Regions from separate parts of the Pseudarthrobacter sp. IC2-21 genome, predicted to be linked through region 2. Evidence: predicted binding sites of a transcription regulator. Region 2 holds the regulator's gene; each other region holds the start of a gene.

Region 1 (10,322 bases), 1.3 Mb from region 2:
GTGCTTGGAAAGCCGGGGGCTAGAAGCCGCCCATGCCGCCCATCTCGTCGCCGCCACCCATGGCCGGAGCGTTCTTCTCCGGCTTGTCGGCCACAACGGCCTCGGTGGTGAGGAAGAGGCCGGCAATGGAGGCCGCGTTCTGCAGGGCAGAGCGGGTCACCTTGACCGGGTCGTTGATGCCGGCGGCCAGCAGGTCGACGTATTCGCCGGTGGCTGCGTTCAGGCCGTGGCCTGCGGGCAGGCCACGGACCTTGTCCACCACAACACCGGGCTCCATGCCGGCGTTGAAGGCGATCTGCTTCAGCGGGGCGTCGATGGCAACGCGGACGATGTTGGCGCCCGTTGCCTCGTCACCCGTGAGGTTCAGGTTGGCGAACGCCTTGGCGCCGGCCTGGATCAGTGCAACGCCGCCACCGGCGACGATGCCTTCTTCAACAGCAGCCTTGGCGTTGCGGACAGCGTCCTCAATGCGGTGCTTGCGTTCCTTGAGCTCAACCTCGGTTGCGGCACCGGCCTTGATGACTGCAACGCCGCCGGCCAGCTTGGCCAGGCGTTCCTGCAGCTTCTCACGGTCGTAGTCCGAATCGGAGTTTTCGATCTCGGCGCGGATCTGGGAAACGCGGCCAGCGATCTGGTCGGCGTCGCCGGCACCTTCGACGATGGTGGTTTCGTCCTTGGTGACAACAACCTTGCGGGCCTTGCCGAGGAGTTCCAGTCCGGCGGTCTCCAGCTTGAGTCCGACTTCCTCGGCGATGACCTGGCCACCGGTGAGGACAGCAATGTCGGCCAGCTGGGCCTTGCGGCGGTCGCCGAAGCCCGGAGCCTTGACGGCAACAGACTTGAACGTGCCACGGATCTTGTTGACGATCAGCGTGGCCAGGGCCTCGCCTTCGATGTCCTCGGCGATGATCAGCAGCGGCTTGTTGGACTGCATGACCTTTTCCAGGACAGCAACCAGTTCCTTGACGTTGGAGATCTTGGAGTTCACGATCAGGATGTACGGGTCCTCAAGGACCGTTTCCTGACGCTCGGTATCAGTCACGAAGTAAGCGGAGATGTAACCCTTGTCGAAGCGCATGCCTTCGGTGAGTTCGAGCTCCAGGCCGAAGGTGTTGGACTCCTCGACGGTGATGACGCCTTCCTTGCCCACCTTGTCCAGGGCTTCGGCGATCAGGGCGCCGATTTCATCGTCACCAGCAGAGATGGAGGCGGTGGCCGCGATCTCTTCCTTGGTTTCGATTTCCTTGGCGGAGGCAAGCAGCTCAACGGTGACGGCCTCTACGGCCTTCTCGATGCCGCGCTTGAGGGACAGCGGGTCAGCGCCGGCCGCGACGTTGCGCAGGCCTTCCTTGACCAGGGCCTGGGCCAGCACGGTTGCCGTGGTGGTGCCGTCGCCTGCGACGTCATCGGTCTTCTTGGCAACTTCCTTGACCAGCTCGGCGCCGATCTTTTCGTAAGGGTCGTCCAGTTCGATCTCCTTGGCGATGGAAACACCATCGTTGGTGATCGTGGGGGCGCCCCACTTCTTTTCGAGGACGACGTTGCGTCCACGCGGGCCGAGGGTGACCTTGACGGCGTCGGCGAGGATGTTCAGGCCCCGCTCAAGACCGCGGCGTGCCTCTTCATCAAATGCAATGATCTTGGCCATAACGGCAGTAGTCCTTTCGGGACAGTCGTTAAGAATGAACCGCACTGCAGTGCCCGCGACGGACGATCCTTCGCCCGTGGCCTCTGTACGCCGGGGCTGGGGATCTCACTCCAGCTAGGTATTTCTCTCGCTCCGAGCCCGGTGCCAAAGCTGCGGAAGCGGCGGATGCCGAACCTTGCTTTAGCAGTCGGTACGTCAGAGTGCTAACTCAATAATTAGCACTCCCCCGGTGAGAGTGCAAGCGAATGGACGCCTGAACCGCCTATCCGGCGGGTGGCCGTTCGCCGTTGGCGATCAGCCCGCGGTGCGGCCTGCGGCCTCGCGTCCGGTGAGCACGGCCCTGTTGTCCACGCCATAGGTGAAGACCATGAAGTTCGCCGCCGTGATATCGCCATGGGAGTCGAACGCAATATGCCCCGATTCGCCGTCGTAATTGATTTTTGCCCCCGTCTTCAGCACGGCCAGGCAGTCGGCGTAGGTGCGGCATGTTTTACCGGCCGGGGCGGTTTCCTGGCCGTCCGGGGTCCCGCCGGATGCTGTGATCAGGTTGGCTGCGATGGAGCGGCCGGCGTCGTCACCGGCCGTAGCCGCAGCCAGCGCCGCAAGGTTCACGGCATCGTAGGCTTCGGCCCCGAAGGACAGGTCCTTCAGGCCCGGACTGATGGCCAGCAGCCGCGCCTGGAACGCAGCCGAAGGGAGGCCGCCGGGCACCACGGCGCGGGCACCATCGAGGGCCTTCGAGCCAAGCCCCGAACCGTACTGCGCGAAGGCACCGTCACTGAGGATGAGCTTGCTGCCGGACAACCCTGCGTTGTTAAGTTCGGCGAGGGCACCCTGGGCGTCCTCCCGGGCGATCAGAACCACGGCGTCAGGTTTGGCTTCCCGGGCGGCCGCCGCTGCCTTCTGCGCGGCACCCGGCTTGAAGGCCGTGGTGCTGACCGTTTCCAGGCCGGCAGCCGTGGCAGCGGCGGCCACGGCCGCGGAGACGTCGTTGCCGTAGGCGCTGTCCTGGTGGACCACGGAGATTTTCCTGGCCCCGCCGTCCTTGGCGAGCTTCACCAGCACGGAGGCCTGGGCAACGTCCGTTGGCGCGGTCCGGAAATAGTAGCCGCCGCTCTTGTACGTGCTCAGCGCCGCCGCCGAGTTCGCCGGCGAGATCAGCGGTGTCCTGGCCGCGGACAGGACGTCGATGGCAGCTGCCGCGTGGCTGGAATCCGTCGGCCCAACCACGGCGTCGGCTTTGCCGTCAACGAGTTTCCTGGCCTGCTGCCCGGCATCGTCGCCCATTTCGATGATCAGTTCGACAGGCTTGCCCTTGTGTCCCCCGGCTGCGTTGATGTCCTTGACTGCAGCCTCCGCGGCGGCCCGCTGCGCATCATTGAGGAAGCTCTGCTCCCCCGTGTTGTCCAGGATCAGGCCGATCCGCAGGGTTCCGTCGCCGGAGGCCTCCACGGTGTCCAGCCGGGCGTTGCCCCCGGCGGCACCGGCGCACCCGGCGAGTGCCAGGAGGAGGGCTGCCGCCGCGGTGCCGCGGAGGATTGCCAAGGGCGGGGTGCCGCGGAGGATTGCCAAGGGCGGGGTGCCGCGGTTCACTCTGCGGGCCGGACGCTATCGGCCTGCGGGCCTTTCTCGCCTTCGCCGACTTCCAGCTCCACCCGCTGCCCTTCTTCGAGGGCGCGGAAGCCTTCGCCGTCGATGGCCGACCAGTGCACAAAGACGTCATCCCCGGAGCCATCCACGGTAATGAAGCCATAGCCCTTTTCGGCGTTGAACCACTTGACGGTTCCCAATGCCATGATGTCCACTCTTTCCGTAGTGCCGACGGTCCACCCCGCTGTGGGCCGTGTACGTCCGTGCGCCGCGAACGGGCCCGAAGCCTCAATTCACTCTAGCCACAACCCGTGGGGGCGGCCGGGCCGCCCGGCCCCGGCGGCCCGAACGTTATGGTCGCGTGACCGGGGCGCTACCGGTAATCGGGCCCCAGCACCACAACCAGGGGCACCTGGAACTCCTGGCTGTCGGCCAGCGTGGGGACGCCCAACAGGGTCCCGAGTGCTTCGGCGTTGGCCCGCTGCGCCGCACCAGCGTAGAAGATCCGGGACGCCTGCTGCGGTGCGCCGGCCCAGTTGCCGACCTGCCCCAGCGTCCAGCCGTCGTTCTGCAGCATCGAGCTGACCCGTCCGGCCAGCCCGGCTGTCCCGGCCGCGTTGTACACGGCGACTCCCTGGGCCTTGTTCAGGACCGCGGCCTTTTCGCTGGCGGACGGGGACGCCGAAGGCTCCGGGCTGGCTGAAGCCGCGGCGCCCGGGGAAGGCTCAGCGCTGGGCGATGATTCCGGGCTGGCCGACGGGGCGGAGCTTGCCTTGGGTGAGGCGGACGCCTCCAGGCTCGTGGAGAGTTCCGTGCCGGCCTGCGTGAACCCGAGTTTGGGAAGAATCAGGAAGGAAACAAGTCCAATGGCCAGCGCGGCGATCCCCACAGCCAGAACGGGCCAGAGCCTGCGCCGGGCGGCCGCCGTGGCCGTGCGGTGGACGCCTTGCCGCGAGGCGGTCTCCGGTACCTTGTCGAATTCATCGCGAGCGTATTTGGTCATGGTGCAGGGACGTCCTTGTTGATTGCTGCTGATGGCTCAGCACGAAATTAGTCAGGCGTCGGAACCCAGGCGGCGAGCAGTGCGTGCCCGGTGACGCGACGTACGTAGTCTACGCAATCTCTTCACCAGCATGGGATCGTGGGCCAGCGCCGCCTCGGAATCAATGAGGGCATTGAGCAGCTGGTAATAGTGCGTCGCGGACAGGTCGAAGAGCTCCCGGATGGCCTGTTCCTTGGCGCCCGCGTACTTCCACCACTGCCGTTCCAGGGCCAGCATTTGCTGGTCGCGCTCGCTCAATGGGGAGTCCCGCAGGGTGAAGTCAGCCAGCAGCCGGCTTTGCTCCGCGGCGTCCGGCAGGTGTTCCCGAGCAGGCTCCGCCACGGCACATCCCTTCGCTGGTGAGGTTGAAATCTCATCCCATGCTACGGCGTAAATAACATTGTTGTCATTTGAAGCCGGGCGCCCCGGGCCGGGTCCGGCGGAAAACTTTGCAAGAATGGGACGGTGTTTGAACCTGACGCCCTGTTCGAGCTTGCGGCGGAGCCGGCGGACGCCGTTGGCTTCGCCGAGCTGGCTGCAATGCCGCTGGGTGAGCTGATGACCCCCGACTGGGCGGCCGCGCTGGCCCCGGTTGAAAAGGAGCTGCGGGACGTCCTCACCTTCCTTGCGGCGGAGGTGGAGGCGGGGCACCGCGTGCTGCCGGCGCCGTCGAACGTCCTTCGCGCCTTCAGGCAGCCGCTGGCTGATGTCAAGGTCCTCATCGTCGGCCAGGACCCCTATCCCACCCCTGGCCACGCCGTGGGACTTTCCTTCGCCGTTGCCCCGCGGACGCGGCCCATCCCCCGGAGCCTGGCCAACATCTACCGCGAACTCGAGTCCGATCTCGGCATCCCACCGCGGGTCCACGGGGACCTGTCCGCCTGGGCCAATCAGGGCGTGCTGCTGCTCAACCGGGTCATGAGCGTCCGCGCGGGCGCCGCCGGCTCGCACCGCGGTAAAGGCTGGGAAGTGATCACGACGGCGGCAGTCACCGCAGTTGCCCACCGCCGCACGGCCGATGGCCGCAGTCTGCCGCTCGTGGCGGTGCTGTGGGGCAAGGACGCGGAAAGTGTCCGTCCCCTTCTGGACGGCGCGGCAGTGGTATACAGCGCGCACCCCAGCCCGTTATCGGCGTCGCGCGGTTTCTTCGGCTCCAAACCCTTCAGCACCATCAACAGGCTGCTGCGGGAGCAGGGCTCCACGGGCGTAACCTGGGAGCTCCCGCCGGTTGTTTAGCTTAGGGTTGCCTTATGAGCACAGTGCCGGCCGCCACGAGCGCAACGAAGAACACCCGTCCGCAGATTGACCTCACGGTGATCCGGCGTGAAGAACTGTCACCGCACATGGTCAGGATCGTGGCGGGCGGCCCGGGCTTCGCCGCCTATGTAAACAACGACTATGTGGACCGTTACATCAAGATTGTGTTCCCGCAGCCCGGCGTTGAGTACACCCGGCCGCTGGATCTGTGGACCATCCGCGAAACCCTGCCCCGGGCCCAGTGGCCTTTCACCCGTACTTACACGGTCCGCTGGGTGGATACCGCAGCACAGGAACTGGCCATCGACTTTGTGATTCACGGGGACGAAGGCCTGGCGGGGCCGTGGGCTGCCGGTGCACAGCCCGGGGACACGTTCACATTCACCGGGCCCGGCGGCGGCTACAACCCCTCCCCCGAGGCCGACTGGTACCTCCTCGCCGGGGATGAGGCCGCCCTGCCGGCCATCGCGGCCGTCATCGAATCCCTGCCCGCGGAGGCCCGCGGCCTGGCCTTCATTGAGGTGGACAGCGACGCGGACATCCAGCACATCGCAGCCCCGGCAGGCGTGCAGCTCAACTGGCTCCGCCGGAACGGGGCCCCCGCCGGCGGGGGTGACCTCCTGGTTTCGGCCGTGGCCGGCGCCGACTGGCTGGAGGGACGGGTGGACGTTTTCGCCCATGGCGAGCGCGGCTACATGAAGGCCCTGCGGACCGTGCTCTTCGCCGAGCGCGGCCTGGAGCGGAGCCAGGTTTCGCTGTCCGGCTACTGGGCAAAGGGCCGGGTGGAAGACGACTTCCAGGCTGAGAAGAAACTCCCCATAGGGAAGATCTAGGCAGGGAAGATCTGAGCCGGGCTTTACCGCCGCCGGGCGCGGCGCCGCTCGTTGCTGGCCAGGCTGCGCGTCAGGGGCCGGGCGAGCGTATCGCCGAGGACAATGCCGGCAGCCGTGCCCAGCACAATCGCCCCCGCGTTGAGCATTCCGCCGGCCCCGAGCAGGATCTCTGATTCCTCGATGGTCAGCACGTACATGGAGCGGAAGATGGTCAGGCCGGGCAGGAGGATCAGCGCAGCCGGAACGGCCACCACCAGCTGCGGGGCGCCCATCTTCAGTGCCACCACGCGGGCCAGCAGACCGATCACGACGGCGGCGATCGCCGGGGAGAACCGGTCGCCGATGCCCAGGGAACCGGCGCCCAGCAGGACGAAGTAGCCCACCACGCCCACTCCCGCAGTGGGCAGCAGCAGGTCCCACGACGTCTGCTCGGTGATGCCGATGGCCATCACGGCGATGGCCGTGAAGATCACCAGGACCCACAGATGGTAGGCGGGCGGGAACGTTTCGGTAACGTCAATGGCCTGCATCCCGGACATCGCCCCCACCACCGAGGCCACCGCGATCCCGGCCACGATCGCGCCGAAGGTCAGCAGTGTGGAAAGGAACCGGCCCGCGGCCGTCACGGGGAACCCGTTGATGGCGTCCTGGACGGCGGAAACCAGGCGGCCGGTGGGCAGGAGCAGCAGGATGCCGCCCACCACCACGATCGCCGGCGCGTTGGTGAGGTTGAAGCGCCACAACAGCAGCGCGGTGAGCGTGACACCGAAGGAGCAAGCCGCCGTCGTAAAGAAGTCCGGAACCCGCCACCGGCCCAGCTGGCGGGCCAGGAGGCTGACGCCGAGGTTTGCCACGAACGCGATGGCCGAGGACGCCGGGCCCCCGCCCAGGACACCCACGAAGACTGCCGCGAACACCCCGAAGGCCATGGTGACCATCCAGCGCGGGAACGGCTTGGGGCTGGTGATCGCCTCGTCCAGGCGGCGGATGGCCTCATCCCGGCCCACTCCCCCGGCCACAATGTCCGTCACCAGCCGGTGCACTTTCGCGAGCCCGGCGTAGTTGTTGGTCCAGGACCGCACCACCCGGAGCAACGCGATGGGCGGCTGGTCCTTGGGAGCGTAGTTGATGGCCACGGACTGGTTGGTGATGTCCACCTCGATGTTCTTCAGCCCGAGCGCCGCGGTGACCGCGATGATGCTGGTCTCCACTTCCAGGGCGCCGGCCCCGTACCGGAACATGGTTTCGGCGAGGTGCAGGGCAAAATCCAGGGTCTTGCGGGCAGAGGTGTCCACGCCCCCCACCTGGATCATGGGGTTGGCGTAGGGGCTCCCCGCGAGCCTGTCCACGATGCTCAGGGGCGCCGTCGGCGGGTTCTCGCCCTGGACCAGGCGCCGGAGCATCCGCTTGGCTGCAGCGTCGTGACCGAGCTGGGAGGCCGAGAGCGGCTCCGTTTTGGGCAGGCCGTCGGTGTGCGGCTTGCCGCGGTAATTCTCGGGACGTTTGTTCACGGTGGTCCGCCTCCCTCTGACGCTTGGTGGGTTGGTGCTACGCCTGCCGCTTCAGCGGCAGCTTGCCGAGGACAGTGCGGGCCACGGCCACGGCGGCCCGGGCCAGCCTGTTCGCCCGGAAGGGCAGGGGCCTGACCGGCATCACAAAATCACCCACGAGTTGGACCACTTCGCCGCCGAAGCCCTTCTTGAACTGGTAGCCGCCGTGGCCTTCCTCGTCCTGCCCCTCGATGCCGAAGGTGCCATAGAAGTTGTACCGCGCATAGCCCTGCTCCAGCCCGTGGAGCATCATGCCCCAGTACAGGGAGGTGGCGCCGTTGAAGTAGATGTAGTCCTGCACGGTCCCGCCGATCACGCACACCACTTCGTCGCCGAAACACACAAAGTGGATGGCAGCCACGGTGGCCACGCCCACGGAATCGGGGAAACGCTCAATGTCCTTGAGGCTGCGCTCGTAGCTGTCCGCCAGGTCCTGGACCACCTTGAGCCGGTTGGCCTTCTTCTTGCTGCCCGTTTCCTCAACCTCGCGGCGGAGCTCCGCCGCAGCCGCGGACTCGGCTTCCAGGCGTTCGGTGATGGACTTCCGGTAGGCCGGGATATCGATCTTGGCCATCATCAGTTTCGTAAACTCGGGCGAGGTGGTCCGCAGGAGCTGTTCGTAGTATTCGCGCTCCCGGTACACGAAGCCCTTCTCGTCCCCGGCGGTGCTGAGCGCGTTGTAAAACTCATCGAGGGTTTCCAGGGTGGCCTGCTCCAGGAACACCCCGTTCTTCTCAGCCTTGCGGATGGCTTTGCGGGTCCGGTAGCTGGTGCTCATGATGAGCTCTTCGGAATCCTTGATGCCTTCGAGCTTCTTGATGAACATCCAATTCACATTGACGAAGTCCATCTCCGAGCCCTGGTGTTCAAAGCCCAGGCGGGCCAGCTCTGCCACGAGCGGCCTGTTGTCCGTGATCTCGGGGTGCTCGGCGCCGTCTTCATCGCGGGCGATGTACGGCAGGTTCGGAGAAATCCGCAGTTCCGCTGCTTTGCGCCCGGCGGCGCGCTCTTTGAGAAGTCCGACGACGTCACGCACCAGGGCGGCGTCCGCGTAGTCCATCAGGGGGCCCTTGGCGCACTCGCAGACCTTGTAGCCCCAGCGGTTGGTGGTGTAGTTCAGTTTGCCGGCGGCGACGAGTTCGCCGTCGCGCCTGACGCCGAAGAGCTCCACCACCTGGCCGCGGGCACGCTGGAACCGGACGAAGTCAGCGGACTGGATGAAGTTGTTCTGCGGGTGTGTGAGCGCGAACGCTTCGAACTCTGCATCGCTGAGGACGCCGAGCTCAAGCCCGGTTCCTGCCTTGGTTGGATTCACGGAAGTAACCTCATCTGTGGCTGCGCCGCCGGGCCGGGGAAAGGCGCTGGCGTTCGTTGGTGTGTGGGTGGTGGGATGCGCGGGACGCGCTGTCAGTAGAACTGCTGGCCGGTGCGGGCTGTTTCGAGCCGGCGGAAGATCCGCTCCGCGCCCTTGACCCACAGGACGTGCCGGACCGGGGCGAGGACGTAATCGTGGCAGCCGACGAAGTCTGTGACAGTCTTCGTGAAACTGGTCTTGAACATGCCCATGCCATACAGGTTGTGCGTTTTGTCCTTGATCTGTGCCGCCGGCGGGGTGCCGCAGAAGTCGTATTCGGTGCAGCCCAGTTCCTGCATGCGGCGGATCGCCGTCCATTGGACCAGGTGGGAATCGCCGTACTGCTTGCGGTTCTGGGTGGACCCGCCGTCCTTGTAGGTTGCCTTGGCACCGTAGTTGATCACAAAGGCGCCCACACTCGGTTTGCCGTCCTCATGGGCGAAGAAAAACCGGCCCTGGCCGCGGCTGCAGAACTCGTCCCAGAACCGGGCATAGTACTCGTAGCTGCGCAGCGGCATGGAGCCCTTGGCGCTCACGGTGTCCGCCATCAGATCATAGAGGGCCCTGTAGGTTTCCGGGCTCTGTTCGCGCTCGACCACCGTGCAGCCTTCACGTTCGGCCCGGCGGATGGCGTTCCTGGCGCGGGATGAGATGGCGCGGAGCACCTCATTTTCCGGTGCCGTGATGTCCAGCAGCGCCGTGGAGTCGTTCGACTGGATGTTCGGAGCCTTGACCAGGCCTGCCGCGGTGAGCTGCACCTGGGCTTCGGGCGAGGAGACGATGTCCGGTTCAATCTTGATGGTGAAGACGTTGAGCTTCCGGCTCCGGGCGAACGCCGCGCAGGCATCCAGGGCCGGCTTCAAATCCGCGGCGGAGTCCAGATCCGGCCCCTTGATCAGGTACCAGAGACGGCCAAGTATGGGGAACTTCTTCTCCAGGACCAGGTTGTAGCTGGACGTACCCGCCCGCTCCAGGACGAGGAAGCGCACATTCCAGCCGCTCCCGTTCTTAACCGACGCGTAGGCCGCAGACTGCAGCATGTTGCCGC
Region 2 (9,551 bases):
CACGTATGAGGTCTCCCGCTCGCTGGCAGCCTGCGAAGGCGCAGTCCTGCTCGTGGATGCGGCCCAGGGCATTGAAGCGCAGACGCTCGCCAACCTGTACTTGGCGATGGAGAACAACCTCACCATCATTCCGGTGCTGAACAAGATCGACCTGCCGGCCGCCCAGCCAGAGAAGTACGCGGCGGAGCTCGCCAGCCTGATCGGTGGCGAGCCTCAAGACGTCCTCCGTGTGTCGGGAAAGACCGGCATGGGCGTCGAGGTGCTGCTGGACAAGATTGTCCGCGACCTGCCGGCGCCCGTGGGCGACCCCAACGCTCCTGCGCGGGCCATGATTTTCGATTCGGTCTACGACACGTACCGCGGCGTTGTTACCTACGTCCGCGTGGTGGACGGCATGCTGCATCCCCGTGAGCGCATCCAGATGATGTCCACCCGGGCCACGCACGAACTCCTCGAGATCGGCGTGAGCTCGCCGGAACCCACCCCGTCCAAGGGCCTGGGCGTCGGCGAGGTCGGTTACCTCATCACCGGGGTTAAGGATGTGCGCCTGTCCAAGGTTGGCGATACCGTCACCAACCTTGCCAAGCCGGCCGCTGACTCCCTCCCCGGCTACGCCGACGCCAAGCCCATGGTGTTCTCCGGCCTGTACCCGCTGGACGGCACTGACTACCCGGTGCTCCGCGACGCGCTCGAGAAGCTGATGCTCAACGACGCCGCACTGGTGTACGAGCCCGAGACGTCGGCCGCGCTGGGCTTTGGCTTCCGTGTCGGTTTCCTGGGCCTGCTCCACCTGGAAATCACGCGTGAGCGGCTCGAACGCGAGTACAACCTGGACCTCATCTCCACCGCTCCCAACGTGGAGTACGAGGTCACGCTGGAGGACAAGAAAGTGGTCCACGTGACCAACCCCAGCGAGTACCCTTCCGGCAAGATCGCGGAGGTCCGCGAGCCGATGGTGTCCGCCACCATCCTGGCGCCCAACGAATTCGTGGGCGCCATCATGGAACTTTGCCAGAGCCGGCGCGGTGTGATGGGCGGCATGGACTACCTCTCCGAGGACCGGGTGGAAATCCGATATCGCCTGCCCCTGGCCGAAATTGTCTTTGACTTCTTCGACATCCTCAAATCCAAGACCCGCGGCTACGGCTCGCTGGACTGGAAGGCCGACGGCGACCAAGTGGCCGATCTGGTCAAGGTTGACATCATGCTCCAAGGGGAACAGGTGGATGCGTTCTCCGCGATTACGCACCGCGACAAGGCATACGCCTACGGCGTGATGATGACCACCAAGCTGCGCGAACTCATTCCCCGCCAGCAGTTCGAGGTGCCCATCCAGGCCGCAATCGGCTCACGGATCATCGCCCGTGAAAGCATCCGCGCCATCCGCAAGGATGTGCTCGCCAAGTGCTACGGCGGCGATATTTCACGTAAGCGCAAGCTGCTGGAGAAGCAAAAAGAAGGTAAGAAACGGATGAAGATGGTGGGTACGGTGGAGGTGCCGCAGGAAGCGTTCATCGCTGCACTCACCACCGACGAATCAAAGGACAAGGCCAAAAAGAAGTGACCACCGCTCAGTGGGGGACCCGCTGATGCCTAGCGTTCTTCCCCTTGGTGACCCGGCGCCGTCGGACGGTCTGCTGCCTGACCAGGCAGCAGACGGTGCAGGGCGGCGGGCTTTCGGACTGTATGTGCACATCCCGTTCTGCGCTGTCCGGTGCGGGTACTGCGATTTCAACACCTACACCGCCACCGAACTGGGCGGCGGAGCCTCGCAGGACGCCTATGCGGACACGGCGATCTCCGAAGTCCGGCTTGGAGCACGGGTCCTCACCGAATCCGGCCTCCCGGCCCGCCCCATGAGCACAGTGTTCTTCGGCGGCGGAACCCCCACCCTGCTCCCGGCCGATGACCTCGCGCGGATCCTGGGCGCCGCCGTCGAAGAATGGGGTCTGGAGGACGGTGCTGAAGTCACCACCGAAGCGAACCCCGATTCCGTCACCCCGGAATCCCTGGCGGTCCTGAAAAACGCAGGCTTCACCCGGGTCTCCTTCGGCATGCAGTCAGCCGTCCCGCACGTTCTTAAGGTCCTGGACCGCACGCACACTCCCAGTAGGGTGCCCCAGGTGGTGCAGTGGGCCCGCGAGGCCGGATTGGCCGTAAGCCTGGACCTGATCTACGGAACGCCGGGCGAATCCCTGGACGACTGGCGTTTCTCCCTGGAGACGGCCCTGTCCTACGAGCCGGACCACATCAGTGCCTACGCGCTGATCGTGGAGGACGGCACCAAACTGGCCGCCCAGATCCGCCGGGGCGACGTCCCGGGCATCGACGACGACGACCACGCCGACAAGTACGAACTCGCTGATCAACTCATCGGCGAAGCAGGCCTCAGCTGGTATGAGGTCAGCAACTGGTCGCGGACGCCGGAGCAGGCCTGCCGCCACAATCTCGCCTATTGGCGCGGAGATGACTGGTGGGGCATCGGCCCGGGAGCGCACTCGCATGTGGGCGGCGTGCGCTGGTGGAACGTCAAGCACCCCACCGCCTACGCCGGGCGGCTTGCCCAGGGGCTCTCGCCGGCGGCGGGCAGGGAAACGCTCGACGCCGAAACGCGGGAAATGGAGCGCGTCATGCTGGAGGCGCGGCTCGTTTCGGGGCTCGCCATCGCAACGTTGGGGGAGTCGGGACGCCGCGCCGTGGCCGGGCTCATGGCCGAGGGCCTCGTTGACGCGCCGGCCGCCATCAGGGGAACGCTCGTGCTGACCCTGAAGGGCCGCCTCCTGGCGGACGCAGTGGTCCGCAGGATCCTGCCCGACTAGCCTGGCCAAATCAACGCGGGGTCACTTCCGGCCCGATGCGATTATCGGGCGCGAAGTGACCTCGCGTTGCAGTTACTTGATCCAGCGCAGGTTGTACTGGTAACGGTGCGGCTGGCCCTTGTTGACATGGATGCCGGCGGACACCGAGAAGCAGGTCAGTGCAATCCAGATGAGGGTGGCGATGACGGCAAAAATGTTGCCCACCACCGGAATAAAGACCAAAAGATTGGCCACCAGCGCCGCGATGGTGGGCGGCAGGCTGAAGTTCAGCGCTTCCTTGGATTCCTGTGCGGTGAACGGTCCGCGTTCACGGAAGATCAGGTAGATCAGCAGGGACGGTACACAACCGAGGATCCCGCCAAAGTGTGCCAGTGTGGCCCATTGCCGGTCCTCGCTGGCAGTGAGGGGCAACGCGTTTGCGGGGACGCCCTGGTACTCGGAACGGCCTTGGTCGTCCCGGTGCTCGCGTGCGTTTTGTGCCACGGTTTCATCCTTCGAAAGTGCAATCGTGCTGATGTGGAGAATGCCGGGCTGATGCAGGAACAGCCTCCGCACTACCAAGAATACTTGTTGTGCCGCCAAATGCTGCCGTCGTCCGCAGGGGCCAGGGCCGGAACAGCCCGGCAGCGGGCGAGGCGCCAGGGGTCACGGCGCCGTCAGGAAGTCGATGACCTCCTCCACCCGCCCGAGCAGCGACGCTTCCAAGTCCGCGTAACTGCGGACCGCGCCCAGCAGTTTTTGCCAGCCCAGGCCGATGTCTTCCTTCGTGGCGTGCGGCCAGCCAAATGCCGCAAGGATGCCGGTTTTCCAATCCTGACCGCGGGGTACCACCGGCCACTGTTCAATGCCCAGCACCGCAGGGCGGATCGCCTGCCACACGTCAACGTAGGGGTGCCCGACAATCAGCACGTTCCCGGCGGCACCCTTCGACGCCATCACCCCGGCGGCGATACGCCACTCTTTGGAGTCCGGTACCAGGTGATCCACCAGGATCCCCAGCCGCCGGTTGGGCCCGGGACCGAATTCGGCCACCGCCCCCGCGAGGTCATCGATGCCGTGCAAAGGCTCGACGACGATGCCCTCCACCCGCAGATCGTCACCCCACACTTTTTCCACGAGTTCGGCGTCGTGCTTTCCCTCCACCCAGATCCTGCTTGCCTTGGCCACCTGGGCACGCTGGCCCGCCACGCTGACCGAGCCGGACGCCGTGCGTCCAGCCGGCACGGCCGCGTTCTGCCTGGGCGCCGGGGGCATCAGCCTGATGGGCTGGCCTTCGAGGAGGAAGCCGAAGCCCAGCTTGAAGGACCGCGATTTGCCGCGCCGGTCTTCAAGGGCAACCACGTGCATGCCGCCGGACTTCTCCACCCGGGTCACCGCTCCGACCCAGCCGGACTGGGCGTCTTCGATGACCATGCCGCGCTCCACTGGCACTTCGGGGAGTTCGCTCCGGACCGGCGCGGCAATCTCCTGAGGACCCCAGTTCTGGTACTGCATGGATTCATTCCACCTTGCGCTAGATCGTGCCGCCGAATGTTCGCCCGGAGCGGTACCAATGCTAACAACGGGGCGAGTCATATTAGACTGTTAGCACTTAGGCATGTCGAGTGCTAACGAACCGCGACCAATACCTAAGCAGTGAACGGCAATCCTGGATGGAGGTGGAGTGTGAGCGAGCCGCGCAAACTGGAAGTACTGCGGGCCATCGTGGAGGACTACGTGCACTCCCGGGAGCCTGTTGGTTCCAAGGCCCTGGTTGAGCGCCACCACCTCGGCGTGTCCAGCGCCACCATCCGGAACGACATGGCCGCCCTGGAAGATGAGGGCCTGATTACCGCTCCGCACACCAGTGCGGGCCGGATCCCCACGGACAAGGGCTACCGGCTGTTTGTGGACCAGATCTCGGCCGTCAAACCTCTGTCCCCGGCGGAGAAGAAGGCCATCCAGTCGCTGCTGGAGGGTGCGGATGACTTGGATGACGTCCTGGACAGGACAGTCAGGCTGCTTTCCCAGCTGACCAACCAGGTGGCAGTGGTGCAGTACCCGCACCTGAGCCGGGCCACCATCCGCCACATCGAATTTGTCCTTCTGGCACCACGCCAGGTCCTCCTGGTGCTGATCGCCACCACCGGCAAGGTGGAACAGCGTGTAATCGACGTCGGCCAGGACCTCGGCGAGGATGCCATCGCCGCTTTGCGGACACACTTCCTCGGTTCGCTGGCCGGAACACCGCTGAGCCGGCTGGCCCAGTCCCTGCCTGGCGTGGTGTCCTCCGTCGCCCCGGGCCAGCGGGCAGCTGCCCAGGCGCTGGCCCATGGACTGGAGACGCTCGCCCACAGCAGCAGGGAGGACCGCATGGTGATGGCCGGCACCGCGAACCTTGCCCGGTCCAATGTGGATTTTCCGCTCAGCATCGGTCCTGTCCTGGAAGCACTGGAGGAACAGGTAGTCCTGCTCCGCCTGCTCAGCGACATGGCGCAGGACCCGCGCGGCGTGACCGTGAGCATAGGCCGGGAAAACCCGTACGACGGGCTCGCCGAAGCTTCCGTGGTGGCCACCGCCTACGGACCGGACAGCACCGCCAAGGTTGGTGTCCTGGGGCCCACCCGGATGGACTATCCCACCACCATGGCCGCAGTGCGGGCAGTAGCCCGTTATCTGTCAAGAATTCTGGGCCCTTAACAGCCGGCCCAGGCACGAAGAGCAGTGCCGGCAGCACCGCCGCCGGCAGTACAACAGGGAAGAGATACGAACTTTGAGCAGCCACTACGACGTCCTCGGGGTCTCGCCGGAAGCCACCGGAGAAGAGATCAAGAAGGCCTACCGCAAGCTGGCCCGCACCCTTCACCCGGACGTTAACCCCGGGGACGATGCGTCGGACCGCTTCAAGGCCGTCACCCACGCCTACGAGGTCCTTTCGGACCCCCAGAAGCGCCGTGTATATGACACCACCGGCAACGAAAACGGTACTGACAACGGCTTCGGCGGCGGGTCCTACGCCGGCCAGGGGTTCGCGTTCCAGGACATCTTCGATACGTTCTTCGGTGCGGGCGGGTCCTCGGGTCCCGCCTCCCGGGTCCGCCGCGGCCAGGACGCGCTGATCAGTGTCCGGATCGAACTGCGCGACGCCGTTTTCGGCGTCAACCGCAAGCTCGAAGTGGATACCGCCGTCACCTGCCCCACCTGTAACGGTTCGTGCTGCCGTGAGGGCAGCCACCCTGAACGCTGCGATATCTGCGGTGGCAGCGGCCAGGTCCAGCGGGCCGTGCGCTCCATCCTGGGCCAGGTCATGACGGCCGCCCCCTGCGGCACCTGCGAGGGCTTCGGAACCGTCATTAAGGACCCCTGCAATGAGTGCAACGGCCAGGGCCGCATCCGCAGCCGCCGGTCACTCACCATCAAAGTGCCTGCCGGCGTGGCAACAGGCACCCGGATCCAGCTTTCCGGTCAGGGCGAGGCCGGACCTGCCGGCGGACCTGCCGGTGACCTCTACGTTGAAATCCGGGTCAACAACGATCCCACCTTTGTCCGCGACGGCGATGACCTGCACGCGACTTTGCACATCCCCATGACCGCGGCCGCCCTGGGCACGGAAGTGTCCCTGGAAACCTTCGACGGGCTGCAGGAAATCGACGTCAAAGCCGGCACCCAGTCCGGTGAGGTCATCACGCTGCGCGGACTGGGCGTAACGCATCTTCGTGGCTACGGCCGCGGTGACCTGTTGGTCCACCTGCAGGTGGAGACGCCTTCGAAGCTCGACCAGGCGCAGGAGGACCTGCTGCGTCAGCTCGCCAAGCTGCGGGGTGAGCAGTTCACTGAAGGCAAGCTGACGGCCAGCGGCGGAGTCTTCGCCAAGCTGCGGGACCGGTTCGGTAACCTCTAGCAGTGAGTAACCCAGTCTTCTTCAGCGGCGCCGGGTCGCTGGACCAGCTGGTGCCGGGGGCCCGGTTCACCCTTCAAGGCCCTGAAGCGCGCCATGCGGTTACAGTCAAGCGACTGGCGCCGGGGGAGTCCGTGGACATTGCCGACGGTGCAGGCAGGCGACTTACTGGAACGGTTGTTTCCACCTCGCCGTCGGAACTCACCGTTGAATGCACCAAGCTGGCCATGGAGGACCTGCCGGGCATCCGGCTGGTCCTGGTCCAGGCACTGGCCAAAGGTGACCGCGATGAACTCGCCATCGAAACGGCCACTGAACTGGGCATCGACGCCGTTGTTCCCTGGCAGTCGGAACGTTCAATTGTCCGTTGGAAGGGTGAGCGCGCGGCGAAAGCCCACGCCAAATGGCAGTCTGTCGTCACGGCCGCCGCCAAACAGGCCCGCCGGGCCTGGATCCCGGAGGTGCGCGCCGTCGTCGAGACCCCGGGCCTGGTTGCCGCCGTGGCCGCAGCGGACCTTGCCGTGATCCTGCACGAAGACGCCGTCCGTCCGCTGCGATCGGTGCTGGAGGCCTGGCAGGCAGGACTGCCCGCGGGCCAGGGTCCCCGGGAAATTCTGCTCATCGTTGGTCCGGAGGGTGGGATCAGTCCCCGGGAAGTCACCAGGCTCTGCGATGTGGGTGCCGTGACGGCGCTCCTGGGCAACCACGTCCTGAGATCCTCCACGGCCGGACCCGCCGCGGTTGTGCTTGCGAGCGACGTGCTGGGCCGCCTGAATGCCCCGACGTCCTGAACTGACTGGCCCGCCTGAACCAACCGCTACTTGACGTTGAACTTTCGTGTGTCCACGTTCAGTTCCTGGCCGCTGCTGCCATCCGCCTGCCACACGCGGAGCTCGTAGGTTCCCGGCGGGAGACTGAGCGAAAGCGTGAAGAGCCCGGACTGCGCCGAATCAGCCCCGGCTGTTGTCTCACCGGTCAGGTACGCCGACTTGTCGGCGTTCCCCGCGGACCGCAGGATCTGCCACCTCAGCTTGCCCCCCGGCACCGTGCTGCGGCCCGTAATCTTCACACTGCCGGTAGGAACTTCGGTGCCTTCCTGGGGATCGATGATCCACACGGGCGCCACCATGCCGGCCGCCCGGGACATCGGGGCACCCAACCTGACATGGTTGAAGGCCACATAATCAGTATGGCTGTCTACCAGGACCCGCACCTGAATCTGCTGACCCGAATCGATGAGCCCGGAACTGGCCGCAGCCGCAGTTGCGGTGAAGATCAACTGCTGGATGGCACGAACTGCCATGTCGGCGTCGAGATTGCTGTTGAAGGCATCCGCCGAGACATCAACGGTAATGACATTCTTTCCCGAGATTGACGTTGCCAGCTCAGTGGGGCTCTGCCAGGGAGTGAAGTAATCCGGGTCGAGGGGCTTTTCGGACATCATGGCGCGCAGTGCACGGGTGACCGGGTTTTCCTGCTCCGGGACATCCCGGAACTCCCGGTAAAGATAGACGCTGCCGTTACTGCGGCCAATCCAATACACGGGCGCTTTGTTGGACGACTGGGTGGTTTCCAGGGGTGCGCTCGTAGAGGCCGCTCCAGGTGAGCCGGTGGCGGCCGCGGTGGAGTTCGCCGTCAGGGTGGGCTGGGGGCCGGGATCTGCAATACAGCCGGTCAGGAGAAGGAGGGCCGGAAAAAGGACCAGGACAGCCCGCGTGCGCAACGGCCGCACGGCATGCTCCGCCGTGCGGGTGTCGGGTGTTTCCGGCACTCTGATAGCCCGTGTCCTTCCTGGCTGCGAATGATGGGGCAGGGCCCCGGTAAGCCGGTCCCCGGACGGCTGGACTTCAAGCATGGCATAGCGAGGCCGCCGGAAAGGGCCCAAAACTCCTCCCTGTCCCAACTGCAACGGGAACGATATGCGGCTGATATGAAGTTGATATCTAACACCGCCGGCGATCGGGCAGCCGGGTCCCTGGAAACGCCTGTTACATGGCGTCCCGGGTCGCCGCCGCCAGTGCCCTGCTGGCGTAAGATGGAAGGAAACGCTGGCTCCGGCGTGCTCGGCAACAGGCCGCTCACGCAGCAACCGGCGGTACCAAGTCCGAACCGGAGGAGATCACGGGCCCGCGGGCCAGCACCATGACTGAATCAACGAACGGAAAGCGCAGGCTGAACACTGAGCGCGCCGCCGGGGAATTTCCCCATTCACTTCCCGGTGTCCGGACGGAGGTGGTGCTCTTTGACAACTCCGATCAGATGGTCCAGTCTCTCGGCAGTCATGATGAGGCCCTGCGGTACATCGAAGAAAAGTTCCCGGCGGTAAACTTCCACGTCCGCGGAAACGAACTTTCCATCAGCGGTCCGGCGGACGAGGTTCCCCGCATCATGCGCCTGCTCCATGAAGTGCGCGGCCTTGTGGCCCGGGGAACCGTTATCAGCCCCGCAGTACTGCAGCAGCTCGTGGCGTTGCTCCGCAGCCAGTCCCTGCAGAACCCTGTTGACGTCCTCACCCATGACATCCTGTCCAGCCGGGGAAAGACCATCCGGCCCAAGACGCTGAACCAGAAGAACTATGTTGACGCCATCGATGCCAACACCGTGATCTTCGGCATCGGCCCCGCCGGGACAGGAAAAACCTTCCTGGCCATGGCGAAGGCGGTCCAGGCGCTGCAGCAGAAGGAAGTCAGCCGCATCATCCTGACGAGGCCGGCGGTCGAAGCCGGTGAACGTCTGGGGTTCCTGCCCGGCACCCTCAGTGACAAGATCGATCCCTACCTGCGTCCGCTTTATGATGCGCTCCACGACATGATGGACCCCGAATCGATTCCGCGCCTCATGGCCGCCGGGACCAT
Region 3 (10,322 bases), 860 kb from region 2:
TCGAAGTGCTGGCGACGACGGCGGGCGCCGAAGTTGCCGCGTTCGCCAACGAGGAAAAGGGCCTGTACGGCGTGCAGTGGCACCCGGAGGTGAAGCACTCGGCCTACGGCCAGCAGGTGCTGGAGAACTTCCTGTTCAAGGGCGCCAAGCTCGAGCCCAACTGGACCACGGGGAACATCCTCGAAGAGCAGGTGGACCGGATCCGTCAGCAGATCGGCGACGCCCGGGTCATCTGCGGCCTCTCCGGCGGCGTTGATTCCGCGGTCGCCGCCGCGCTCGTCCAGCGGGCCGTCGGCGACCAGCTCACGTGCGTCTTCGTGGACCACGGACTGCTGCGTGAAGGCGAAGCCGAACAGGTGGAGCGCGACTTCGTGGCCGCCACCGGCGTGAAGCTGTACGTGGCCAATGAGCAGGAGCGTTTTCAGGACGCCCTGACCGGTGTCAGCGACCCCGAAACCAAGCGCAAAATCATCGGCCGCGAGTTCATCCGCGCGTTCGAGGAAGCCGAACTGGCCATCATCGCCGAAGCGGCGGCCCACGGCGAGAAGATCAAGTTCCTGGTCCAGGGCACGCTGTACCCGGACGTCGTCGAATCAGGCGGCGGCGAAGGTGCAGCCAACATCAAGAGCCACCACAACGTGGGCGGCCTTCCCGAGGACCTGCAGTTCGAACTCGTGGAACCGCTGCGCGCACTCTTCAAGGACGAGGTCCGTGCCGTGGGGGCCCAGCTGGGGCTCCCGCAGGAAATCGTGGGACGCCAGCCGTTCCCCGGGCCCGGCCTCGCCATCCGCATTGTCGGCGAGGTCACCAAGGAACGCCTGGACCTGCTGCGCAAGGCGGACGCCATTGCCCGCGCCGAACTCACCGCAGCCGGCCTGGACAACGAGGTATGGCAGATGCCGGTGGTCCTGCTCGCCGATGTCCGCAGCGTTGGGGTCATGGGCGACGGCCGGACCTACGGCCACCCGATTGTCCTCCGCCCGGTGTCCTCCGAGGACGCCATGACGGCCGACTGGTCCCGCCTGCCGTACGATCTCCTGGCCCGGATCTCCAACCGGATCACCAACGAGGTGGAAGGCGTGAACCGGGTGGTGCTGGACGTGACCAGCAAGCCGCCGGGAACCATCGAGTGGGAATAACAGTGTGAGTGGCCGGTCTCCGTCAGCGGAGGCCGGCCATTGCTCTTATCCGTTCAAATCCCCTAATTTGGCCTGACCCCGTGTTGCGGTCTCTCATCCCGGCTCCTTTTGCGGCTACGCTCGAATCTATGCCGGTATGGTCCAGGGCGTCACGTGTAAACGCAGAAAAGAAGGCAGTAGTGTCAGTTGGTCAAGGCCACCCGGAGGGTTCTGAGGAGCTCGGAAAATGGCTGTCCGGGCTTAAACCCGTCACCGGGGCAGACACCATGCTGCGTTTCACCAAGACCCCGGAAGGCTCCATTGACCTGACCCACGCCCACCCCTCGGGGCTGGCGCAGCTGATGGCGGGCCGCCGCACCCGGCTGTCCACCCTGATCCGGGACCAGCAGCAGTACGTGGTGGCGGCCCGGGCCTCGCGGAATATCCGCTCAAAAATCTTTGAACTCGCAAACGACCGCGGGATCGACGCCGGGTATTTCTCCGCCGGCACTGTGGTGTGGACATCCGCCGTCGGAGGCAAGCCGCAGCGGATTTCCGCCCCGGTCATGCTCACAGCGATTTCGCTCACGGTCCGTCCCGGCGAGGACGATTACGAGCTGCAGCTCACGGAGCAGGCCCACATCAACCCGGCCCTGGTCCGGCACCTGAAGAACATTCACGGGATCGTGTTCGACGTCAATGCCGTCACCCGCCTCGCCTACAGCACCGCCCGCTTCGATCCGCAGCCGGTCCTGGACCGGCTGGCCACGCTGATCAGGCCCATCCACGGTGCCGAAGCCCAGCACAACCTGCTCGTCTCCACCTTTGCCGATCTGTCCGGCAACCTCGATGACCCCTGGATCAACGACGGCAACCCGCTGATCACTGCCCTGGCCAAGGCCGGCGGCGGCGAAGTGGTGGATGTCGAGGAACCGGACCCTTCGCGCTTTCCGAGCGTGGACGACCGCCACCCCGGCGACGAACTCCTGCTCCTTGACGCCGACCCGGACCAGCAGTACGTCATCGACGCTGCGCGGGCCGGTGACTCGCTGGTGGTCAGCACCCCGCCGGGCACGGGCCAGACCCAAACCGCGATCAACACCATCGGCGCACTCGTGGACGCGGGACGGTCAGTCCTGGTGGTCGGGGACCGCCGTGCCAGCCTGAACGAAGTATCCGGACAGCTGGAAGCCCTGGGCCTGGAGTCCATCCTCTTCCAGCTTTCCGGCACCGCCACACCCCAGCAGCTCAAGGCCCAGCTGGTGCGCGCCATTGTGCGCAACGAGAAATCTCTCGAGCCGCAGCTGGGAAACCTGCACAAGACCCTCACCGAACACCGCCACGCCCTGATGGACCATGTGGCCTCCCTGCACAACGTCCGCCAGCGCTGGGGCTGCTCGCCGTACCAGGCCATGCAGTCGCTCGCCGAACTGACCTCCATCCATCCGGCCCCGGCAACCACGGTGCGGCTCAAGCGCAGCGTGCTGGACAGCATCCGCGACCGCAACGAACTGGCCGGCCGGCTCCGGCGGGCAGCCGAGCTTGGCAGCTTCAGCCGGGCGTCCACCACCAGTCCATGGCACGGTGCCAGGCTCCTCACCCGCAAAGAGACCGAGGAAGCGCAGGACCTGGCCCGCTCCGTCGCGAAGAACCTTCCGGTCCTCCGCGACCGGATGCACAGCGTGGCCGAGCACGCCGAGATCCGGCTGGGCAGTTCTTTTGCGGAATGGGGCGAGCAGCTCGAACTGCTGGTGGCGGTCCGCGAAAGCCTGGACAAGTTCACGCCCGACATCTTCGACCGGCCCGTCCATGACCTGATCTCGGCCACCGCCACCTCGGCCTGGCGCCGCGAGCGGAACATTGATATGGCGTCCATGCAGCGGTCCCGCCTGCGCCGGGTCGCCAAGGAGTACGTGCGGCCCGGTGTCCACATCGCTGACCTCCACAGTTCACTGGTGCTGGTCCAGGAACAGCGGGCGCTGTGGTCCGGCTACGCCACGACCCAGCGCCACCCGGCCGTTCCCTCAGGCCTCGCCGAAATGAACGTTCTGTACCGGTCACTGGACCGCGAGCTGACTGAACTGGGGGAGGCCCTCCGGCACACCCCGGCCGGCGGCTCGCTGGCCACTGCCCGCTATGAGGAACTCATGGAGCGGCTTGAGCGGCTGGTAGCGGACACCGACACGCTGAAGACCCTGCCCGAGCGCACCCTGCTGGTGGAAAACATGCGTGAGCATGGCCTGGGTGAACTCCTCTCCGACCTGGCGGACCGGGAAGTTCCGGCGGAGTCCGTGGCCGCCGAGCTTGAACTTGCCTGGTGGCAGTCGGCCCTGGAAGCCATGATCAGCGGCGATGATTACCTGGCCATGTCCGACGGCGACGCCCTCCGCCAGCTGGAGGCCGAATACCGGCTCGCGGACAACGCCCACATTGCCAGCGGTGCCGCGCGCCTGCGCTGGGACCTTTCCGAGCGGTGGAGCGCCGCGTTGGCGGAGCACCCGCGCCAGGCCCAGCTGCTCCGCAGCCTGCTCAAGGACGGCCGCGTGACACTGGCCGCCCTGACCGCCCAGGCGCCGGACCTCGTACCGATGCTGGTTCCGGTCTGGTCGGTCAGCCCGTACCTGATGACCGGTCTCCTGCCGGCTGAGCAGCGCTTTGATGCCGTGGTCATCCTGGACGCGGAAGCCACATCGCTGCAGGCCGTCCTGCCATCCATTGCCCGCGCCAAGCAGGTGATTGCCTTCGGCGATGCCAAGATTGCCAGCCCCCGGACCTTTACCGTGGGCGTGGAGCGCCTGGCCGCCGGCGAAGCCGCCCACCAGCGGGTGGAAAGTGCCTACACCGCCCTCTCGGCCGTGCTGCCGGTGTGGCGCCTGAATTTTGTCTACCGTGCCGTCGATGAGGACCTGGTCCTTCAGCTGAGCAAGAATTTCTACGACGACGGTCTCCGCCGGCTGCCCGAGGGCCAGGCTGCCACCGGCCTGGACCGGGCGCTGACGGTTGAGTACCTGCCCGACGGGACGGGACTGCCGAGTGCCGATCACGAGGGCGTGGAGTCCGTGGTGGCCGAGGTCAACCGTGTGGTGCAACTGGTTTTTGAGCACGCACGGCTGCGTTCCCGCACGTCCCTGGCCGTGGTGACCGCAAGCCTCCGGCACGCGGCGCGGATTGGCGAGTCCATCCGGTTGCAGCTTCCCAACCACCCCACACTTGCCGGGTTCTTTGGCGGCGGGGCGGAGTCGTTCCGCGTGGTTGACCTGGAGCGGGCCCAGGGCCTGGTCCGCGACCACATCATCTTCTCGCCCGGCTTCGGCCGGACGCCCCATGGGCGGGCGCTGCATAATTTCGGTCCGCTTTCCGCTGAGGGCGGCCGGGAAAAATTTGCCCTCGCCATGACACGCGCCCGCCGGTCGATCCACGTCCTGACCTGCTTCCAGCCCGAAGACCTGGACCACACGCGGCTTTCGCACGGCGCCGTGGAACTCTACGAGCTGCTGAACCGCGAAATTGCCGGGAAGACAGACCTGGGCACCCCGGCGTCCCGGGCTGCCGCCAGCGAACAGGCCCTCGGCGCTGACCCGCTGGTGGCCGACCTCGGTGACCGGCTGCGGGCCCGCGGCGCACGCGTGTGGCATCAGTACGACGGCGTCATCGATGTGGTGGCGGCGGCTGACCCGCTGAGCACCATGGGTCAGGACGACGCGGATATCCCGTGGCCGGTGGCGATCGAATCCGACGGCACGGAACAGTACCGCACCATGAGTGTGCGCGAGCGGAGCCGTCTCCGTCCGCAGTTGCTCGAACGGATGGGCTGGCGGTACATGCCGCTGTGGACCATCGAGGTCTTCACCGACCCGTCCACCTGCGCTGACCGGATTGCCGGCTACCTGGGACTCGAAAATGTCCTGCCCCCGGGACGGGGCACCGCCTCGGGTGGTTTCTTTGACGAGGACCTGGACTCGCGCCCGGCGGGAACGGCCGGAGATGATAGGAACGATGACCAGGCCCCACGCCTGGAGAGGGAGGCTGTTGTGACCCCGCAGGACCACGGCCAGGACAACACCGAAGACGGCGGCCAGCCGGACAACAACGGCGACGGCCAAGCCGCGCCCGTTGACCCGAAGGCCGGTACCGGGGGAATCCTGCCGAACAAGGCGGCTGAGGACGATCCCCGGAATTGGGGAGACGGCGCCGAAGACGATCATGACTCGTGGCTCAAGGAGAACAAACCGCCGCACTGGGGCTAACCGCGCCAGGTTGCCTGCGGGCCGCGCTGCGCCGCTCACCGCGTCACCCTCCGGCGGCGGGAGGTCCGACGAGGACAAAGAACAGCTTGCCCTGGGTGGACGCGCCGGCCAGGCGGGCGGCCTGTTCCGGGGCGGCCGCCACCACGATCAGCCCGTCCGTTTCAGCGGTCCCGAGCCATTGACCTGTCTTTCCGCCCTGCCCCGATGTCCAGAGGACCGGCACAGAGGAAGCGAGTACTTCGGACGGGGAGTTCTGGTCGTAGCCGTTGGCTCCGGTCAGCACCACGTTGACCAGCTGCCCGGGAGACACCAGCTGGATCGAGGAAGGGTCTGCCATCCTCAGCGGCACGGCGGCGGCACCTGCCGCTGTTCCGGTAAGGAGTCCCGGGCCCAGCAGCTGGGAATCCGTCAGCAGCTGCCCTTTGCGCAGGGGCGCCGCCAGCTGTTTGCCTGTCGCTTCGCCTGGCACGGTGATTGACCCGTCACTCACCAGCTGCGGGGGAATGCGCACAGACGCCAGATCGGCTGCTGCCAGGGCGGTGCCGGCGGGCAGGTCCCGCGCGGCCGCCAGCGTCGTGGCCGTGTCTGCGGGCGGGGGCGTGAGCTGATGGACGGTGATCCCGGCGGCAGCGCACAGCAGGAGGGCGATGGCGAGACGCCGGTTCCGGCTCAGCCACGACAGGAATCTGCGGCGGCCGGGGCGGCGGGTGACTCCGGCCGCCGGCGGGCGGCGTACCGGGCGGACGGCGGATGCGGCTCCGCGTCCCGGACGAAAGAGAGTGGCTGGCATGGCACCCACGCTATGGTCCCGCGACGGCGGGGCACAGGAGCGAAGATGCCTATGTGGATAACTTGGCTGCCGGCGTCGAACGCGGTGCCAAGGTGACTAACGAAGCGCGGTGATGACTACGTTCAGCTGGCTGCGGCTGCGGTTGCGGCGGCCGGGGCCGGTGCAGCTGCCGGGGCAGGCGCTGCCGCAGGAGCTGCAGAAACGGTGCTTCCCTTGGCGTCGCGGGAGTCCGTCCGGTAGAAGCCGGAGCCCTTGAACACCACACCGACGCTATTGAACTTCTTGCGCAAGGCACCCTGGCACTCCGGGCATGACGTCAGGGTGCTGTCGGTAAACGACTGGAAAACGTCGAAGGCGTGGCCGCAATCCTTGCAGGCGTAGGCATAAGTGGGCACTGGTGATCCTCCTCTTGGGCAAACGAGAGGTCCTGCGCTGCCTTGAACGGGCGGGCCGTCCATTAGCAGTCTCAGGGCCTGAGTGCTAATTCTATCACCCCCGGCGGGGAGCTCCTTAGCACGGCGCCGGAGCTATTCAGGAGGGGGCGACAACCGAACCAGTCCGGACGGGGTCAAGGCAACGGGTACTTTGCGGTCGAACGCTTCGGCGGGGATGGTTCCGGCCGGCAGGACTTCAGTATCGAAGACGATGGCCGCCAGCGGGATCTCCAACCCTTCGCTGGCCAGTGAGCCGAGCAGGACGTCGTAGTAGCCGCCGCCCTGGCCGATCCTGTTCCCGCTCAGATCCAGTGCCGTGGCAGGCATCAGGAGGCCGGACACGGAAGCCATGATGGCCAGGCCATGCCGGGGGCCGGCGGGTTCCAGGACAGGGGCAAAGCGGCTGCGGACGAACTCTGTTTCCGGCGTCCACTGCGTCCAACTCAGCTGGCGCCCCGGTTCGCAAACCGGGAGCAGGACCGTGTGTCCGCGGCGGTGGAGTTCGCTGATAAGCGGCAGGGTGGGCGGCTCAGGCACCACGCCCAAATAGGCGCAAAAGGTCGACGGCGCAGCACCTGCCAGCTGCTCGGCCCAGGTTGCGCCGTGGACGGCGATGGCGGCGCCGGCGGCATCCCGCTGGCCCGAGGGCGTGGCCGTGCGCTGCGCCCGGTGGCGTGCCCGGATGCTTTCCTTGACGGCCCTGTCGTGCTCGGACATAGGGTCACCTCTTCCGCGTTGCAGATGTGCCGTCTGCCGGATGCAGGGCACGGGCGGGCAGGAATTATTGAATGGTCTGCCCCTCCGTTAGATTAGTCCAGTGACTACCTCTCAGCAGACTGTACGCAAGGCCGTAATCCCCGCAGCGGGTCTCGGCACCCGGTTCCTGCCGGCCACCAAAGCGATGCCCAAGGAAATGCTTCCGGTGGTGGACAAGCCGGCCATCCAGTACGTGGTTGAAGAGGCTGTCAACGTTGGACTGAACGACATCCTGATGATCACCGGGCGCAACAAACGCGCCCTGGAGGATCACTTCGACAGGGTTCCCTCGTTGGAGGACACGCTGGAAGCCAAAGGCGATATGGCCAAGCTTGAGTCCATTCAGGCCGCCAGCAACCTTGGCGATATCCACTACGTCCGGCAGGGTGACCCCAACGGGCTGGGCCATGCGGTGCTTCGTGCAAGGCAGCACGTCGGCAACGAACCGTTCGCCGTCCTCCTGGGCGATGACCTGATCGATGCCCGGGATGATCTGCTCAGCACCATGATCGAAGTGCAGGCCAAAACCGGCGGATCCGTGGTGGCCCTCATTGAGGTGGAGCCCTCCCAGATCAGTGCCTACGGCTGCGCCGACGTCCAGGCGATTGACGGTGAAGGCTACGTCCGGATCAACAAGCTCGTCGAAAAGCCGGACGTGGACGAGGCTCCATCGAACCTGGCCGTCATTGGCCGCTACGTCCTCCACCCCGAAGTTTTTGACGTGCTGGAACGCACGGGCCCGGGCCGCGGCGGCGAAATCCAGCTGACGGACGCGCTGCAGGAACTGGCCGCCGGCGAAGGCGAAGGCTACGGCGTTTACGGCGTGGTGTTCCGCGGCCGCCGTTACGACACCGGGGACAAGCTCAGCTACCTTAAGGCCTGCGTTCAGCTTGCCATTGACAGCGAAGACCTCGGCCCCGGCCTTCGGGAATGGCTGCCGGGCTTCGCTGCCGGTCTCGCTAAGTAACTGCCGTGCGTCCCGGTCCGATCTGGCCGACCACGCTGGAGTGTGGTGACCTGGTCCTGCGCCCCATCAGGTACCGGGACAAGCGGGAATGGACCGAGGTGAGGTCACGCAACCGGAAGTGGCTGGAGCCCTGGGAGGCTTCCAATCCCGCTCCCGGCGGCCGTCTCCCGGACTACCGGCAGATGGTCAGGTCGCTGAAGATCCAGGCGGCCCAGGGCACCGCCTTGCCGTTCCTGATCACCGAACGCACGCCACGGTCCGCAGCGCCGGCAATCGTTGGCCAGCTGACGGTGTCCTCCATTGTGTGGGGTTCGGCCATGATGGCCACCCTGGGGTACTGGGTTGACCAGGCACGGGCGGGGCATGGCATCGCGCCCACCGCAGTCGCGTTGGCCACCGACCATTGTTTCCAGGTCCTCGGACTGCACCGGATGGAGATCAACATCCGCCCGGAGAACGGCCCCAGCCTGCGGGTGGTGGAAAAGCTTGGCTTCCGCGACGAGGGTTACCGGCCCAGGTTCCTGCACATTAACGGGGCATGGGCTGACCACCGGTCGTTCGCGTTGACGGCGGAAGAAGTACCTGAAGGGCTGCTCAACCGGTGGCTGGCATCCCGGGCCTGACCTGCCAAGGCTCTTCCCGGGTCATAAATCCATTGATTTGCCACGTTGCCCGCGACACACCGAGCCTAATGCGGGAGGCGCTGGCGGAATGCTCATACGGTTTTGATTGTGGACATCCCCCTAAGCAGCTCCGTGATCCTTGTGGTTGCCGTTGTGCTCTGGATCGTATGGGTTGCGCCTTACGTCCTGCGGAACCGGCGGCACCAGGCCCACGCCGCTGCCGAGTTTTTCGCAGATGTTCCAGCTATTGAATCATCCGACCCACGAGCCGGGATGGTCATGAATATCGCCGCCCCGCAGGAGAAAGCCATGGATATCAGGAAGAGCCCCGAAACCGTAGCCGCGCCATCCGGCAGTGCAACGACGGGCGCGTTCCGGATCCGATACGGCCGCACCGCACTTGCCCTCGCCGGTGTGGTTGGGCTGCTGACAGCTTTCATTTCCACCGTGCTGCTCCTCTTCGGGCTGGGAACCGCCCTGCTGCCGGTCGCGGGGATGGCAACCACCGTCGTCGCTGTGGCGCTGCTGCGTTTCCTCGCCGTGCGGGACCGCAAAGCCAAAGTGCAGGCCGCCTTCCGCTCGACCATGAGCGCCCCGGTCCGGGCCCGGGAGGCGGTCTCCGACGCGCCGGACGAGCCACGCCCGGCTGTCCAGCCGGAAAGCCCGCTGTTCGATGCCGAGGCCCACGCGCCTGCGCCGAAACCGCTGACAGCGATGGAGCTCAGGGAAGCCGCCCTCGCCGTGGCTGTCGCCGCGGGAGACGCCAGCGCCGGCGGAGCCGTTAAGCCTGAGCCGGTCGAAACCACCTGGGAACCCGTCGATGTGCCCAAGCCTGTCTATGTGGAGGCCGCAAAGGCTGAGCGTCCTGCTCCCGAACCGCTTGACCTTCCGGAAGCGCCCAAGGCCGTGGGAAAGCCGTCCCTGAAGCAGGGAACCCCCGCTGTTCCGCCCGTGCCGTCAGCCAAGCCGCTCACCAAGGCCCAGAGCGCCCTCAGCAACCTCGACGACGTCCTGCAGCGCCGCCGCGCCTGATCTCAATTGGCAATGCGAAAGGAATATTTGTAGCCTAAGTTCACCGGTACCGTTGCTCCTCCCGGGAGACGGACTGTTCCGGGGCTATAGCTCAGTTGGTAGAGCGCTTCGTTCGCATCGAAGAGGTCAGGAGTTCGAATCTCCTTAGCTCCACATTAGAAGCCCTTTCACCTGCGGAAACGTTGGGTTGGAGGGCTTTTTTCTTGCCCGTTTTCGGGAACAGCCGACGATTACCCGACGTTTTGCGGCTAGAAGCTGTATTGGAGGCGAGGTTGACCGTGGGGGCGCAGCTTCGTTCCTGACCTTCACTGTGCCGCAGCGAGAAGTGCAGGGCTGGCCTGCCGCAACACCCATG

What was found. Region 2 encodes HrcA, which represses chaperone genes, less so after heat shock. Its sites were predicted from a motif close to TTNGCACTCGNNNNNNNCGAGTGCNAA; they were not measured.
Region 1: the regulator HrcA is predicted to act here: its motif matches at 1,829-1,855, upstream of groL (chaperonin GroEL).
Region 3: the regulator HrcA is predicted to act here: its motif matches at 6,613-6,639, upstream of SBP01_RS13800 (FmdB family zinc ribbon protein).

The regions. Positions count from the first base shown of each region.
Region 1 is NZ_CP139145.1:824,447-834,768, reverse strand. It holds gene groL (chaperonin GroEL) at 20-1,648, opposite strand; gene SBP01_RS03905 (ABC transporter substrate-binding protein) at 1,943-3,241, opposite strand; gene SBP01_RS03900 (cold-shock protein) at 3,238-3,444, opposite strand; gene SBP01_RS03895 (LytR C-terminal domain-containing protein) at 3,612-4,241, opposite strand; gene SBP01_RS03890 (DUF3263 domain-containing protein) at 4,293-4,622, opposite strand; gene SBP01_RS03885 (uracil-DNA glycosylase) at 4,746-5,516, shown strand; gene SBP01_RS03880 (siderophore-interacting protein) at 5,531-6,370, shown strand; gene SBP01_RS03875 (threonine/serine ThrE exporter family protein) at 6,394-7,773, opposite strand; gene SBP01_RS03870 (peptidoglycan bridge formation glycyltransferase FemA/FemB family protein) at 7,919-9,235, opposite strand; gene SBP01_RS03865 (lipid II:glycine glycyltransferase FemX) at 9,328-10,322, opposite strand, start outside.
Region 2 is NZ_CP139145.1:2,149,332-2,158,882, reverse strand. It holds gene lepA (translation elongation factor 4) at 1-1,564, shown strand, start outside; gene hemW (radical SAM family heme chaperone HemW) at 1,590-2,819, shown strand; gene SBP01_RS09930 (DUF4870 domain-containing protein) at 2,892-3,302, opposite strand; gene SBP01_RS09925 (DUF3097 domain-containing protein) at 3,465-4,313, opposite strand; gene hrcA (heat-inducible transcriptional repressor HrcA) at 4,485-5,498, shown strand; gene dnaJ (molecular chaperone DnaJ) at 5,572-6,699, shown strand; gene SBP01_RS09910 (16S rRNA (uracil(1498)-N(3))-methyltransferase) at 6,702-7,487, shown strand; gene SBP01_RS09905 (GerMN domain-containing protein) at 7,514-8,467, opposite strand; gene SBP01_RS09900 (PhoH family protein) at 8,839-9,551, shown strand, end outside.
Region 3 is NZ_CP139145.1:3,007,232-3,017,553, reverse strand. It holds gene guaA (glutamine-hydrolyzing GMP synthase) at 1-1,139, shown strand, start outside; gene SBP01_RS13810 (AAA family ATPase) at 1,268-5,365, shown strand; gene SBP01_RS13805 (RcpC/CpaB family pilus assembly protein) at 5,409-6,155, opposite strand; gene SBP01_RS13800 (FmdB family zinc ribbon protein) at 6,278-6,550, opposite strand; gene SBP01_RS13795 (5-formyltetrahydrofolate cyclo-ligase) at 6,683-7,306, opposite strand; gene galU (UTP--glucose-1-phosphate uridylyltransferase GalU) at 7,407-8,312, shown strand; gene SBP01_RS13785 (GNAT family protein) at 8,318-8,935, shown strand; gene SBP01_RS13780 (hypothetical protein) at 9,044-9,967, shown strand; tRNA gene SBP01_RS13775 (tRNA-Ala) at 10,048-10,120, shown strand.